Regions from separate parts of the Streptomyces sp. NPDC037100 genome, predicted to be linked through region 2. Evidence: riboswitches for the same ligand, from Rfam matches in the RefSeq annotation. Region 2 holds a riboswitch; the other holds the start of a gene.
What was found. A riboswitch is a leader RNA that binds a small molecule or an ion and turns the genes downstream of it on or off. The one in region 2 is predicted to bind glycine.
Positions count from the first base shown of each region.

Region 1 (7,865 bases), on a different contig from region 2:
AGTTCCGTCGAGCCCAGGACGGCTCGTTCACGGTGGCCGACGTGGGCAGTCTGAACGGCACGTACGTGAACCGGGAGCGGATCGACCAGGTCGCCCTGAACAACGGCGACGAGGTGCAGATCGGCAAGTACCGGCTGGTCTTCTACGCCAGCCAGCGGGGCTACTGACCGGCTGCGTCCGGGCAGACCCAGCGAAGGTCCATCCGTCAGGGAAGGTCCATGCTTCATACACCGAGCGGCGGTGCCGGGCACGGCACCGCCGCCACGGACAGTGGGCTGATGAGCATCGGCGCGGTGCTGAACGCGCTGCGCGGTGAGTTTCCCGAAGTGACCATCTCCAAGATCCGCTTCCTGGAGTCGGAAGGGCTCATCGAGCCGCAGCGGACCCCCTCGGGGTACCGCAAGTTCAGCGCGCATGACGTCGAGCGTCTCGGACGCGTCCTGCGGATGCAGCGGGACCACTATCTGCCCCTGAAGGTGATCCGGGAGCATCTGGAGGCCATGGAGCGTGGTGAGGCCGTGCAGCTGCCGGTCGTGGGTCGTCAGCGGGACGGCGAATCCGCGTCCGAGCCGCCCGAGCCGCCCACAGCGGCCAGGATCGGGCGGGATGAGCTGCTGACGGCCGTCGGCGTGGACGAACAGGAGCTCAAGGAGTGGGAGTCCTACGGGCTCCTCACCCCACTGGAGGACGGGGCCTACGACGCCGAGGCGGTCACCGTGGCCCTGCTCGTCGTGGAGCTCGGGCGGTTCGGGATCGAGCCGCGGCACCTGCGGGCGATGAAGGCCGCCGCCGACCGGGAGGCCGGGCTCGTGGACCAGGTGGTGGCGCCGCTGAAGCGGCACCGGAACCCGCAGACCAGGGCTCATGCCGAGGCCCGCGTCAAGGAGCTGGCGGGGCTCACGGTGAAGCTGCACGCCGCGCTGGTGCAGACGGCGCTCGGGGTGCGGCTGCCCTGAGACGGCCGGGCGTTCGGGGGCTGGATCAGGCGCCCTATCCCGGCCCGACTACCCAAACGTCCCGGGCACGGCCTAGGGTTGCTGTGTGAACGAGCTCGATGTCGTAGGTGTCCGGGTCGAAATGCCCTCCAACCAACCGATCGTGCTGCTGCGTGAAGTGGGAGGCGACCGTTACCTCCCCATCTGGATCGGACCGGGGGAGGCGACGGCGATCGCCTTCGCCCAGCAGGGCATGGCTCCCGCGCGGCCGCTGACTCACGACCTGTTCAAGGACGTGTTGGAAGCCGTCGGCCAGGAGCTCACGGAAGTGCGCATCACGGACCTGCGTGAGGGCGTCTTCTACGCGGAGCTTGTCTTCGCCAGCGGCGTCGAGGTGAGCGCCCGCCCGTCCGACGCCATAGCGCTCGCGCTGCGCACCGGGACGCCGATCTACGGCAGTGACACGGTCCTCGACGACGCGGGCATCGCGATCCCGGACGAGCAGGAGGACGAGGTGGAGAAGTTCCGCGAGTTCCTCGACCAGATTTCCCCGGAGGACTTCGGCAGCAGCAGCCAGTGAGCTCCTCGGCAGCGGCCTGAGAAAGCGTGTGGGCGGTCCGGCGGACGATGTGGTCCGTGGCAGGGCCGCCCGCCGTGTGTGACGGGTGAAATGCCCGCATGTGCCGGTGGCGTGTGAGAGCGTGACGCGGCCCGTTCCGGGCACATTCGGCTAGCCTTTCCCCGCGACGGGGCACGGGAAACCACTCTCAGGGTGATTATCACTCGGCGTGGCGAGTGTGGCGATCGTTGACGCACCCCTGGTGACTGCCTACCGTCGAGAAGGCAGGTCAAGGACGGAGGTCGGCGTGAGAAGCAGCGGCGACGGTACGGCTGGGGGCGGCCCCGAGCGCAGTCTCAGGGCGAGCGGTCCGTACCCTCCCCCCGGCTCACGGCCTCTCCCGGGAGGGGGATGCCCCCAGCCCGGTGGTGCGGCCGATCACGTTCCGCAGCGACCGACAGCGGTGCCGAGCAGCGGAGGGGCGACGTCCATGGCGTCCGAGCAGATCGGCTATCGCGGCCCCACGGCCTGTGCGGCCGCCGGTATCACCTACCGGCAGTTGGACTACTGGGCCCGCACCGGGCTCGTCGAGCCCAGTGTGCGCCCCGCCTACGGGTCCGGGACGCAGCGGCTGTACAGCTTCCGGGACGTGGTCGTCCTGAAGATCGTCAAACGGTTCCTCGACACCGGGGTGTCGCTGCAGAACATCCGCACCGCCGTTCAGCACCTCAGGGAACGCGGTTTCAGCGACCTCGAGCGCATGACGCTGATGAGTGACGGCGCGACGGTCTACGAGTGCACTTCGCCCGACGAGGTCCATGCCCTGCTCCAGGGCGGCCAGGGGGTCTTCGGGATCGCCGTCGGGGTGGTGTGGCGGGACGTCGAGAGTGCGCTGTCCCAGCTGCACGGTGAGCGGATCGACACCGGTGAGACCCTGGTCGGGCCCAACCCGGCGGACGAGCTGGCGCGCCGGCGGAACCGGGCCGTCTGAGCCGTCCTGCGGCAGGGGGGCGTAGTCGGCCGAAGGAGTCGGGACGTTTCCAGCGCCGGTCCGTAAGCGGTTTCCGGCGGGAGGGCGTCGCAGGGTGGTGAGCGGTTCGGCCGGGAGGGTTCTGCCGGATGGTGAGCGGCCTCTGCCAGGGGGCGCTGCCGGGGGTGTGGGCGGCCTCTGCGAGGGGGCGCCGGGGTTGTGGGCGGCCTCTGCGAGGGGATGCCGGGGTCGTGAGCGGTTCACCGTGAGGCGTTCAGAGCGGCAGGGCGGTGCGTTGTCAGTGGTGTAGGGCAGCATCGGGGGTGTGAGAACCTCGCCCACGATCCTGCATCTCGACATGGATGCCTTCTACGCCTCGGTGGAGCAGGCGTCCAAGCCGAGTCTGCGCGGGAAGGCCGTGGTCGTGGGCGGGCTCGGGCCGCGGGGCGTGGTGGCGACCGCGTCGTACGAGGCGCGGGTCTTCGGGGTGCATTCGGCGATGCCCATGGGACAGGCCCGGCGGCTCGCGCCCAACGCCGCGTATCTCGTGCCGCGCTTCACCTTCTACCGGTCGATCAGCGAGCGGGTGATGGAGTTGCTGCGTGCGCTGTCGCCGCTGGTGGAGCCGCTGAGCCTGGACGAGGCGTTCGTGGACCTGGAGGCCGGCGGAGTGGCGTGGGACGAGCGGTCGGCACGGCTGGCCGGGGTGAAGCTGCGCGCGGACATCCGTGCTGTCACGGGGCTCACGGGGTCGGTGGGGCTCGCCGCCTCCAAGATGCTCGCGAAGATCGCCTCGGAGGAGGCCAAACCGGACGGGCTGGTGGTGATCGAGCCGGGGACCGAGCGGGCGATGCTCGGGCCGATGTCGGTGCGGACACTGCCGGGAGTGGGGCCGGCGACGGGCGACCATCTGAGGCGGGCCGGGATCACCACGGTCGAGGAGATCGTCGAGGCGGGCGAGGACGAGCTGGTCCGGCTGCTGGGCAAGGCACACGGGCACGGTCTCTACGCCATGGCGCTGGCACGGGACGACCGGCCCGTGGTGGCGGAGCGCGAGGCGAAGTCGGTGTCGGTGGAGGACACCTACGACGTGGACATCCACGACCGCACGCGGGTCGGGCTGGAGGTGCAGCGCCTCGCCGAGCGGTGCGTGCGGCGGCTGCGCGGGTCCGGGCTCTCCGGGCGGACGATCGTGCTGAAGGTGCGGAGGTACGACTTCTCGACCCTCACCCGCTCCGAGACGCTGCGCGGGCCCACGGACGACCCCGCGGTGGTCCGCGAGGCGGCGGCCAGACTGCTCGACTCGGTCGACACGACCGGCGGGGTGCGGCTGCTCGGGGTGGGGGTCAGCGGTCTCGCCGATTACACGCAGGAGGACCTGTTCGCCCAGGCGGCGGGGGAGCGGGCGGTCGCGGAGAGTCCCGCCGAGGAGCATTCCGTGGCGCCGGCCGAGGAGCAGCCGCCGCTCGCCGAGCGGCGCTGGCCCGCCGGGCACGATGTGCGGCACGCCGAGTTCGGGCACGGCTGGGTGCAGGGCAGTGGCCTGGGGCGGGTCACCGTACGGTTCGAGACGCCCGACTCGGAGCCCGGGCGGGTGCGGACGTTCCGGGTCGACGATCCGGAGCTGGAGGCGGCGGATCCGTTGCCGTTGGTGTTACGTGGGCCGGACGGGGGAGGCGGGGGGCCCGGGGCGGGGTCTCAGGCCGTCTCGTCGGTACCGGCGAGCTTGCCGAAGTCACGGTCCGGGAGCGGGGGCGGAGCAGCGACGTCGAGACCGTAGTGGTGGTAGAGCTGCAGTTCCTGCTCGGGGGAGAGGTGGCGGCCCACACCGAAGTCGGGGGCGTCCTTGATCAGGGCGCGTTCGAAGGGGACGTGGAGGGCGCCCTCGATCAGTTCGCTGGGCTCCAGGGGGACGAAGGCGTCCCTGCTGAACAGGCCGGTCCGTATGGCCGCCCACTCCGGCTCGCCGGTGGCGTCGTCGAGGTAGACCTCGTCGATGGTGCCGATCCTGGTCCCGTTGCGGTCGAACGCCTTGCGGCCGATCAGGTTGCGCGGATCGATATCGGTTCGCACGGGCCCTCCACGTGGTCGCGACTCATACGTAGACACTACAAAACGGTACAAGCGGGGATGCGGCCACTCGAAGGTTCGTGCGTTGGCCTCGCTGGTACGCTGGCATCGGCTGTTGACCCCGTGCGGGAGAGTCCTCCAGACACCATCGGAGGCGCCGAAGGAGCAAATCCTCCCCGGAATCTCTCAGGCACACGTACCGCACGGACGAGGTCACTCTGGAAAGCAGGGCGGGTGTCGACGGCTTCCGCTCTCACCGACGGTGAAAGCCGGAGGCCTTCGGGCGATCCGGTGAAGCTCTCAGGTTGAGATGACAGAGGGGGAGGCCGTCCGGGTACCCGCGCCGTGGTGCCCCTCGCAGGTCGCGTCGACCAGGAGGCCTCCGCAATGACCGCCCACCGCATTCCGCTCTCCGAGCTCGAAGAGGCAGCGCCCTTCGAGCAGCGCCACATCGGCCCCGACCACGAGGCCTGCGCCAAGATGCTCGCGCACGTCGGTTACGGCTCGCTGGACGAGCTGACCGCCGCCGCGGTCCCCGCCGTGATCAAGAGCGCCGAGGCGCTGGACCTGCCGGGCGCCCGCAGCGAAGCCGAGGTGATCGCCGAGCTGCGCTCCCTCGCCGACCGCAACCAGGTCCTCGGCTCCATGATCGGCCTCGGGTACTACGGCACGTTCACTCCGCCGGTCATCATGCGCAACGTGATGGAGAACCCGTCCTGGTACACGGCTTACACGCCGTACCAGCCGGAGATCTCGCAGGGCCGGCTCGAGGCGCTGCTCAACTTCCAGACCATGGTCGCCGACCTGACCGGACTGCCGACCTCGGGCGCCTCCCTGCTCGACGAGGGCACCGCGGCCGCCGAGGCCATGGCGCTGTCGCGGCGCCTGGGCAAGAACAAGAAGGGCCTGTTCCTGGTCGACGCGGACACGCTCCCGCAGACCATCGCCGTGATCCAGACCCGCGCCGAGCCGACCGGCGTCGAGATCGTCGTCGCCGACCTCAGCGAGGGCATCCCCGCCGAGATCGCCGAGCGCGAGATCAACGGCGTGCTGCTCCAGTACCCGGGCGCCTCCGGTGCCGTGCGGGACATCAAGCCGGTCATCGACCGGGCGCACGAGCTCGGCGCGCTCGTCACCGTCGCCGCCGATCTGCTGGCGCTGACGCTGCTGAAGTCGCCCGGTGAGCTCGGGGCGGACATCGCCGTCGGCACGACGCAGCGCTTCGGTGTGCCCATGGGCTTCGGCGGACCGCACGCCGGCTACATGGCGGTCCAGGACAAGATGGCGCGCAGCCTGCCCGGGCGGCTCGTCGGCGTGTCCGTGGACGCCGACGGGAACAAGGCCTACCGGCTGGCCCTGCAGACGCGTGAACAGCACATCCGCCGCGAGAAGGCGACCAGCAACATCTGCACCGCGCAGGTGCTGCTCGCCGTCATGGCCGGCATGTACGCCGTCTATCACGGTCCGGAGGGCCTGAAGGGCATCGCGCGGCGCACCCACCGGTACGCCACGGTCCTCGCCGCCGGGCTCGCGGGCGGCGGGGTCGAGGTCGTGCACGGGGCCTACTTCGACACGGTGACCGTGCGTGTCGAGGGCCGGGCCGCCGAGGTCGTGGCCGCCGCGCGGGACCACGGGGTCAACCTGCGCCTCGTCGACGCCGACCACGTCTCCATCGCCTGCGACGAGACCACGACGCGGGCCCAGCTGCGTGCCGTATGGGCCGCCTTCGGTGTCGAGGGCGTCGTCGAGGCGCTGGACGCTGCCACCGGGGACGGACTCCCGGCCGCACTGCTGCGCAGCGACGACTACCTGACGCACCCCGTCTTCCACCAGCACCGCTCCGAGACCGCCATGCTGCGTTACCTGCGCAAGCTGGCCGACCGGGACTACGCGCTCGACCGCGGCATGATCCCGCTGGGCTCCTGCACCATGAAGCTCAACGCGACCACCGAGATGGAGCCGGTCACCTGGCCCGAGTTCGGGCAGCTGCACCCCTTCGCGCCCGCCGAGCAGGCCGGGGGCTACCTCACCCTCATCCACGAGCTGGAGGACCGGCTCGCCGAGGTCACCGGCTACGACAAGGTGTCCCTCCAGCCGAACGCCGGGTCGCAGGGGGAGCTGGCCGGGCTGCTCGCCGTCCGCGGGTACCACCGGGCCAACGGGGACGAGCAGCGCACCGTCTGCCTGATCCCGTCGTCCGCGCACGGCACCAACGCCGCCAGTGCGGTGATGGCGGGGATGAAGGTCGTGGTCGTGAAGACCGCCGGGGACGGCGAGATCGACGTCGAGGACCTGCGGGCGAAGATCGAGCAGTACCGCGACGAGCTGGCCGTGCTGATGATCACGTACCCGTCCACGCACGGTGTGTTCGAGGAGCACGTCTCCGAGATCTGCGCGCAGGTGCACGAGGCGGGTGGGCAGGTCTACGTCGACGGGGCCAATCTCAACGCGCTCGTCGGGCTCGCCAAGCCGGGGCACTTCGGCGGTGACGTCTCGCACCTGAACCTGCACAAGACCTTCTGCATCCCGCACGGCGGCGGCGGTCCCGGCGTCGGCCCGGTCGCGGTGCGCGAGCACCTCGCGCCCTACCTGCCGAACCACCCGCTGCAGCCCGAGGCCGGACCCGAGACGGGCGTCGGCCCCATCTCGGCGGCCCCCTGGGGCTCCGCCGGCATCCTGCCCATCTCGTGGGCGTACGTCCGGCTCATGGGCGGCGAGGGGCTGAAGCGGGCCACGCAGGTGGCCGTGCTCAGCGCCAACTACATCGCCAAGCGGCTGGAGCCGCACTACCCGGTGCTCTACACCGGTCCCGGTGGTCTTGTCGCCCACGAGTGCATCATCGACCTGCGGCCGCTGACCAAGGCGACCGGCGTGAGCGTCGACGACGTCGCCAAGCGGTTGATCGACTACGGCTTCCACGCGCCGACCATGTCGTTCCCGGTGGCCGGCACGCTGATGATCGAGCCGACCGAGTCGGAGGACCTGGCCGAGCTGGACCGGTTCTGCGAGGCGATGATCGCCATCCGGGCGGAGATCGAGAAGGTCGGCTCCGGCGAGTGGCTCGCGGACGACAACCCGCTGCGCGGCGCCCCGCACACCGCCGGTGCGCTGGCCGGGGAGTGGGAGCACGCCTACAGCCGCGAGGAGGCCGTCTTCCCCGCCGGGGTGTCGACCGCCGACAAGTACTGGCCGCCGGTCCGCCGCATCGACCAGGCCTTCGGTGACCGGAACCTGGTGTGCTCCTGCCCGCCGTTGGACGCGTACGAGGACTGATCGGCCGACCGGTCACAGGGAGGGGCTCCGCGGTGCGGGGCCCCTCTCGCCGTTCACG
Region 1 is NZ_JBVJSX010000012.1:261,510-269,374, reverse strand. It holds gene ACZ7EG_RS33175 (FHA domain-containing protein) at 1-167, shown strand, start outside; gene ftsR (transcriptional regulator FtsR) at 219-956, shown strand; gene ACZ7EG_RS33165 (bifunctional nuclease family protein) at 1,042-1,515, shown strand; gene ACZ7EG_RS33160 (MerR family transcriptional regulator) at 1,802-2,485, shown strand; gene ACZ7EG_RS33155 (DNA polymerase IV) at 2,790-4,244, shown strand; gene ACZ7EG_RS33150 (PRC-barrel domain-containing protein) at 4,163-4,537, opposite strand; glycine riboswitch at 4,651-4,746, shown strand; gene gcvP (aminomethyl-transferring glycine dehydrogenase) at 4,922-7,807, shown strand.
Region 1: linked by a shared signal. The riboswitch ahead of gcvP (aminomethyl-transferring glycine dehydrogenase) and the one ahead of gcvT (glycine cleavage system aminomethyltransferase GcvT) in region 2 are both predicted to bind glycine.

Region 2 (7,865 bases):
ATGGCCTTCAGGCCCAGCTTGTCCGCGGACTTGTCCTTGTACGGGCCCTGGTACTCGCCCTTGGGGTCGAGCACGTCCTTCAGGTAGACCGGGCCGCCGGACAGCACGTCCTGCGCCCAGACGCGCTCGATGCCGTACTTGACGTCCTTGGACGTGATCGGCTTGCCGTCCTCCCACGTGACCCCGTCACGCAGGGTGTACTGGTAGGTCTTGCCGTCGTCGGAGATCTTGGCGAGCCCGGTGGCGAGGTCCGGCGTCAGCTCGGTGCCGGCCTTGCCCGGCTCCGTCTTGCTCGTGACGAGCTGGCGGCTGTAGTAGCGGGAGAAGTTCCACATGAAGCCGTAGTAGCCGCGCGTGGTGTCCCACGAGTCGGCGTCCTGGGCACCGGCGAACTTCAGCGTGCCGCCCTTCTTGGCGAGCGAGGCCTGGGCGACCTTGTTGTTCGCGGCGTCGAAGCCCGCCGCCCCGTCCTTCGACCCCCCGTTGTCGTTGCCGCCGCCGCACGCCGCCGTGGTCAGCAGTGCGGCGACCACGGCCGCAGCGGCCATGGCCTGCTTGCGCCGCCCTGAGGTGCGTTGGGTAGTCACGATCTCGGATCCTCCGGATTAGATGAGAGGCCCCGTGCCAGGTGTCACGGGTCGCTGTTTGTACGGCAGTTCAGCGGGAACCCTTCGGGTCGAGCGCGTCACGCACGCCGTCACCGAAGAGATTGAAGGCAAGGACGGTGATGAAGATCGCCATGCCCGGGACCACCATGTACATGGGGTCCGAGTCGTAGTAGTCGATCGCGCTCGACAGCATCTGCCCCCAGGAGGCCGTGGGGGGCTTGACACCCACACCCAGGAAGCTGAGTGCCGCCTCGGTGAGGATGTTGGTGGGGATCATCATCGTCGTGTACACGATGATGGGCGCAACGAGGTTGGGCAGCAGCTCCTTGAAAAGGATGTAGAACCGCCCGGCACCGAGCGATCGAGCCGCCTCGACGTACTCCCGCTCGCGCAGCGAGAGCGTCTGGCCGCGCACCACGCGTCCGATGTAGGGCCAGCCGAAGAAGCCGATGACCAGGATCATCACGAACAGACGCACGCCGGTGCCGGTCAGCCCCAGCATCTGGTTCGGCATGACGGAGACCAGGGCGATGATGAACAGCAGCTGCGGGAAGGCCAGCAGGCCGTCCATCACACGGCTGACGACGGCGTCGACCCAGCCGCCGAAGAAGCCCGCCAGGACGCCCAGGACGGTGCCGATCACGACGGCGACGATCGCGGACAGGAAGCCCACGAGGAGTGAGATCCGGGCGCCGTAGATGATGCGGGCGAAGATGTCACGGCCGCTCACCGGCTCGACACCCAGCAGGTGATCACCGCTGATGCCGCCCAACGCTCCCGTGGGGGTGCCGAACAGCGGGTCGATCAGGTCCTCGTGGTGCGCCTCGGGGTCCTGACCCACGAGGCTCGTGATGACCGGTGCGAGGAGGGCGATCGCGATGAGCACGAGCACCATGACGCCACCCGCCAGTGCGAGTTTGTCCCGTTTCAGGCGCTCCCAGGCGATCCGGCCCAGAGAACGGCCCTGCACGGCTTTCACACCGGCACCGACAACTGCCGCTTCCTCGGCCGCACTCGGAGCCGCTTCCGCGGTCGGCTCGTGCAATGGTGCCGTCATCAGGCAGGGACCCCTCTTCTCAACCGGCGGTGGCCGGCCCGCGCATTCCGCTGTAGCGGCGTGATCAGTCCGTCGTACGCAGGGGCGAAACTCCCCTGGTGCGGGGAGTCTTCAACGCTTCAGCGTTTCGCTGCCAGACTTGACGATGAAAGGATGCGCAAACGTGATGCTGTCTGCGGGATTCCGTTATCCGGACAAGGGGCGACGGGGATCGGTCGCAGACAAACCTGGACATTTGATGCAGGTTAGATGATTTCTCCGCTATCTACGCGCGAAGACGCGCCTCTGCCGCACCCGAGAGGATGAGGACGGGCGACGTTCAGTACCGGCCTTGGGCCGGAGGGTAGCCGTAGCCGGAGGCCGGGGCTTGGACGGGGGCGGTGGCGTGGGCCTCACGGTCGTAGAAGGGGCGCGCTCTCTCGCGCAGCCACATCGCGACCGGGTCGTGCTCGTCGGACATGGCGACGGTCGACACGGGCAGCCCGTCCGGTACGGCGCCGAGGGACTGCTGCATCATCGCGCGCACCGAGTCCACGGCCGGCGGCGAGGTGTCGTACACATCCAGTCCGATGGCGAGGTACGGCGCCCCGAGCGCGGGCTGCACCCAGGCGCGGCGCAGCGAGCGGACCGCCGGGGTGCGGTGGGCGTTCTGCGCGAGCAGGGCGTAGAACTGCGGGATCTCGATGGCGGGTTCCGACAGGCGCAGGGGGCCGGCGGGCTGGCGGTCCAGGCCCGTGGCGATCCGGCGCAGGTCGAGCCACGGGATGCCGACGCCGCCACCGGGGGCGTGCGGGTTGAGCCAGAGGCCGTAGTGGTCGGGGTAGAGGGCGCGGGCGACGTCGAGTCCGTCGATCACCTCGTACGAGCGGTTCCAGCCGCTGGCGGAGAGCTCCTGGGCGGAGGTCACGCAGGGGGCGTAGCCGTGGCCGTCGACGTCCATGTTCCCGTACTGGGCGTCGGGGGAGCCGGCTTGGCCGTGCCACAGGAGCATCCAGATCTGGCCGGTGTGCGGGGTCGCGAGCGCGCGCAGGAGTGCCTCGTAGGCGTCGTAACGCCCGGGCGTGACCTGGCGCAGCATGTGCTCGACCTGTCCGGCCGCGGCCGTGCCGCTCGCGCTCACCTTTACCGCCCCTTCGTACAACGCCTCGACGGTGCCCTAGCTTAAGCCCGCGCGGAAGCCCGGAGCTTGGTGCCGTCGGGCGGGTGCGGTCGTGTGTGGTTGATCGCTCGGTACCCCGCGCCCCTGAGGCGCTGCCCTACCGCTGGTAGAAGGGCCGGACCCGTTCCCTCATCCAGGCGCCCACCGGGTCCTCCGTCACGTCCAGGAGCACCAGGTTGACCGGCCAGGGGGCCGGGACGGCGGTGACGGCGCGGGTGAGGGCGTCCAGGGGGAGGACGCGCAGGTCGCCCTCCCACTGGGAGAGTTCGACGCCGACGAACATCACGGGGTCGGCGGTCTCGATCGCGGCGAGGCAGCGGCGGGCGGTGACGACGACGCCGGTCGCCTCGAACTCGGCGGCCACGGCGGCGAGGAAGTCCACCGGGTCGTCCTGCCAGTCGGGCTCGAAGAGGCGGACGCGGCCGCCGCTCGCGGGGCCGTCCAGCGGGGTCCGGCCGGCCCGGCACAGCTCGGCCACGGCGGGCGGCGGGAGCGGAATGCCGACCACACCGCCCGGGTTGACGACTATCCCCGCGTGCGGGGGAAGGCCGCGGGCGAACTCCACCGCGGGCGCGATGGTGTACGACATGTGTGCGCCGGTGACCTGGCGGAACTGTTCCTCGGAGCTGAACACCGGCACGAACGCCTGGCCGTCGATCTCGATGCCGGGCAGGTCGAGGGGGCCGCTGTGCGGGCCGCCGCCGTTGGGCAGCGGGACCCACACGAAGCTCCGGCCGAGCACCTCGACGATCCGCCCGCCGGCCGCCGGTCCGGCGCCGAGGGAGGCCGAGAGCACCTCCTCCAGCTCGTTGCCGGGCCAACCGCCGTGCGGGTGGGTCTGCGTCTGCGCCGGGAAGTCCGCGGAGAAGTCCGCCGGGATGTCCATCTGCCTACCGCCTGCCTGGAACCACTGCTGTGGCTCAAAAGGCTAACGGCTGACGGACGCCGGACGGCATGAGGAAGGCCGGCTTGTGGACGACCGCGCGGGCTCAGCCCGTGAAGCCGATTCTGCGGAGGCTGTTCGCCGCGTCCCGGTCGGCCAGGACGGCCGAGGCGCAGCCGGCGGGGAGGTCGCCGCGCTCCACGGCGCGCAGGAGGCGGGTGCTCGCCGCGCGGTGGCGCAGGAACGCGTAGCGCGAGACCCCGCGGCCGCGGTCGCGCTGACCGGCCAGTGCCTGTTCGGGACTGACGTCGAGCAGGAGGAGGTGCAGGGCGCCGCCGCGGCGGCGCGCCTCGCGGGCGAGCCAGCGGCGGACCCAGGCCTGCGTGCCGCAGTCGTGCACGACGACGCCCTCTCCCGTGCGCAGGGCGCGCCGCAGCCCGGTGTAGTGGGCGAGGCGGACGAGCGGGCGGTAGAGCGCGTACGGCAGGGCGCGCGGCATGCGGTCGGCCCAGCGGTCGCGGGTGTCCTGGGAGTCGATGCGCCTGTCCGGCACGGTGCGCCGCATCAGCGTGGACTTGCCGCTGCCCGGCAGGCCCGTCACCACGACGAGGTCGCGGGGGCCGAACAGCAGCGCGTGCGGGCTCCGGCCGGCACGGTCGCGCAGGTCGCGGACGACCGGCGCCGGTGCCGGAGCGGGGACCGCCCGGGCCGGTGCGGCCGGCTGTTCGGGCAGCGCGATGCCCGTCGTCGCGTACGCGGTGGTCCTGTTCACCGTGATCGTCCTCCCCTGGGGCCAGGTACGGAGTCCCATCCCCGCCGAGTGTAAAGAGAAGGTAATGCCGCAGGCCTCTCATTTACGTTCGCGTCCTGCAACAGGGCTGCTACAGGTCGCCGTGTCCGGCGCGCGGGACTCCCGCACTCCCTGTGAAGGTCCCCCTGCCGCGCCGGAAGGATGCGTGCAATGATGTGCGCGCCAACTGCATACCGGCCGTTTGAATCCGCGCGGGAGAGTCCCCGGCAGCATCTGTCGCTGGGGCGCCGAAGGAGCAAGTCCCTCCCTTGAATCTCTCAGGCCCCGTTACCGCGCGGGCGAGGCACATCTGAAAAGCGGGTCGCCCCCTCCGTATGACAGGGGTGGCCCCACCCAAGGTGCAAGTCACGACCCGTGCGGTCATGGCGAACCTCTCAGGTTCCGATGACAGATGGGGAGGAACGACCTCGCCCGTCATTGCCCTTGGAGACGACCGACTGTGAGCAGTACAGGACAACTCCGTCACACCGCGCTCGATGCCCTGCATCGTGTCCTCGGCGCGACGATGACCGACTTCGCCGGCTGGGACATGCCCCTGCGCTACGGCTCCGAGCGCGACGAGCACACCGCCGTGCGCACGAAGGCCGGGCTCTTCGACCTCTCCCACATGGGTGAGATCACCGTCACCGGGCCGCAGGCCGCCGCCCTGCTGGACTTCGCCCTGGTGGGCAACATCGGCGGTGTGAAGCCGGGCCGGGCCCGCTACACCATGATCTGCCGGGCCGACGGCGGCATCCTGGACGACCTGATCGTCTACCGGCTGGGCGAGACCGAGGCCCCCGAGTACATGGTCGTCGCCAACGCCTCCAACGCCCAGGTGGTGCTGGACGCGCTGACCGAGCGCGCCGCCGGTTTCGACGCCGGGGTGCGCGACGACCGGGACGCCTACGCGCTGCTCGCCGTCCAGGGACCGGAGTCGCCGGGGATCCTGAAGTCCCTGACCGATGCCGACCTCGACGGCCTGAAGTACTACGCCGGGCTGCCCGGCACGGTCGCGGGCGTACCGGCCCTGATCGCCCGGACCGGGTACACCGGCGAGGACGGCTTCGAGCTGTTCGTGAAGCCGGAGCACGCGGTCGAGCTGTGGCAGGCCCTGACCAAGGCCGGCGAGGGCGTCGGCCTGGTCCCGTGCGGGCTGTCCTGCCGCGACACGCTGCGCCTGGAGGCGGGCATGCCGCTGTACGGGCACGAGCTGTCGACCTCCCTCACCCCCTTCGACGCCGGGCTCGGGCGGGTGGTGAAGTTCGAGAAGGAGGGCGACTTCGTCGGGCGCGAGGCCCTGCGCGAGGCCGCCGCCCGCGCCGAGCAGAACCCGCCGCGCGTGCTGGTCGGGCTGGTCGCCGAGGGACGCCGGGTGCCGCGCGCCGGGTACGCGGTCGTCGCCGGCGGCGAGGTGATCGGCGAGGTCACCTCCGGCGCCCCCTCCCCCACCCTCGGCAAGCCGATCGCGATGGCGTACGTCGACGCCGCGCACGCCGCACCCGGCACGACCGGCGTGGGCGTGGACATCCGGGGCAGTCACGAGCCGTACGAGGTCGTGGCGCTGCCGTTCTACAAGCGTCAGAAGTAGACACTGGCCGGAGGGCCGCTCCAGCGACCCCGTGCCCGTCGTCCCAGCTCACCAGCAGTCCCCCCTTCCACAGCACTCCCGCGCGTACAGGAGAATCCAGGTCATGAGCAACCCCAACGAGCTGCGCTACAGCAAGGAGCACGAGTGGCTGTCGGCCGCCGAGGACGGCGTCTCGACGGTCGGCATCACGGAGCACGCGGCCAACGCGCTCGGCGATGTCGTGTTCGTCCAGCTTCCCGAGGTCGGTGACTCCGTGTCCGCCGGTGAGACCTGCGGCGAGCTGGAGTCGACCAAGTCGGTGTCCGACCTGTACTCCCCCGTCTCCGGTGAGGTCACGGAGGTCAACGAGGACGTCGTGAACGACCCGTCGCTGGTGAACTCGGCCCCCTTCGAGGGCGGCTGGCTGTTCAAGGTGCGGGTCACGGACGAGCCGGGCGACCTGCTCTCCGCCGACGAGTACACCGCCTTCTCCGCGGGCTGAGGGAGTCGTATGTCCGTCCTGAACACACCCCTGCACGAGCTCGACCCGGCCGTCGCCGCGGCGGTCGACGCCGAGCTGCACCGCCAGCAGTCCACGCTCGAGATGATCGCCTCGGAGAACTTCGCGCCGGTCGCGGTCATGGAGGCGCAGGGCTCGGTCCTCACCAACAAGTACGCCGAGGGCTACCCGGGCCGCCGCTACTACGGCGGCTGCGAGCACGTCGACGTGGTCGAGCAGATCGCGATCGACCGCGTCAAGGAGCTGTTCGGCGCCGAGCACGCCAACGTCCAGCCGCACTCGGGCGCCCAGGCCAACGCGGCCGCGATGTTCGCGCTGCTCAAGCCGGGCGACACGATCATGGGGCTGAACCTCGCGCACGGCGGGCACCTGACCCATGGCATGAAGATCAACTTCTCCGGCAAGCTCTACGACGTCGTCGCCTACCACGTGGGCGAGGACGGCCGGGTCGACATGGCCGAGGTCGAGCGGCTGGCCAAGGAGTCCAAGCCGAAGCTGATCGTCGCCGGCTGGTCCGCCTACCCGCGGCAGCTGGACTTCGCCGCGTTCCGCCGGATCGCGGACGAGGTCGGCGCGTACCTCATGGTCGACATGGCCCACTTCGCGGGGCTCGTCGCGGCCGGGCTGCACCCGAACCCGGTGCCGCACGCCCACGTGGTCACCACCACGACCCACAAGACTCTCGGCGGCCCGCGCGGCGGTGTGATCCTCTCCACGGCCGAACTGGCCAAGAAGATCAATTCCGCCGTCTTCCCCGGTCAGCAGGGCGGCCCGCTGGAGCATGTGATCGCGGCCAAGGCCGTCTCCTTCAAGGTCGCCGCCTCGGAGGACTTCAAGGAGCGCCAGCGCCGTACGCTGGACGGTGCCCGCATCCTGGCCGAGCGTCTGGTGAAGGACGACGTCCGGGCCGTGGGCGTGGACGTCCTGTCCGGCGGCACGGACGTGCACCTGGTCCTGGTCGACCTGCGCCACTCGGAGCTGGACGGCCAGCAGGCCGAGGACCGCCTCCACGAGGTGGGCATCACGGTCAACCGGAACGCGATCCCGAACGACCCGCGTCCGCCGATGGTGACGTCCGGTCTGCGGATCGGCACGCCGGCGCTGGCGACCCGTGGCTTCGGGACCGAGGACTTCCAGGAGGTCGCGGACGTCATCGCCGAGGCGCTCAAGCCGTCGTACGACGCGCAGGCCCTCAAGGCCCGGGTGAAGGCCCTGGCCGACAAGCACCCGCTGTACCCGGGTCTGAACACGTAACGAAGAAACCTTTCGGGCGCCGCG
Region 2 is NZ_JBVJSX010000010.1:322,062-329,926, forward strand. It holds gene ACZ7EG_RS30185 (ABC transporter substrate-binding protein) at 1-587, opposite strand, end outside; gene ACZ7EG_RS30190 (ABC transporter permease) at 658-1,665, opposite strand; gene ACZ7EG_RS30195 (enhanced serine sensitivity protein SseB C-terminal domain-containing protein) at 1,985-2,785, opposite strand; gene ACZ7EG_RS30200 (enhanced serine sensitivity protein SseB) at 2,922-3,710, opposite strand; gene ACZ7EG_RS30205 (AAA family ATPase) at 3,814-4,479, opposite strand; glycine riboswitch at 4,701-4,801, shown strand; glycine riboswitch at 4,802-4,919, shown strand; gene gcvT (glycine cleavage system aminomethyltransferase GcvT) at 4,910-6,088, shown strand; gene gcvH (glycine cleavage system protein GcvH) at 6,192-6,569, shown strand; gene glyA (serine hydroxymethyltransferase) at 6,579-7,841, shown strand.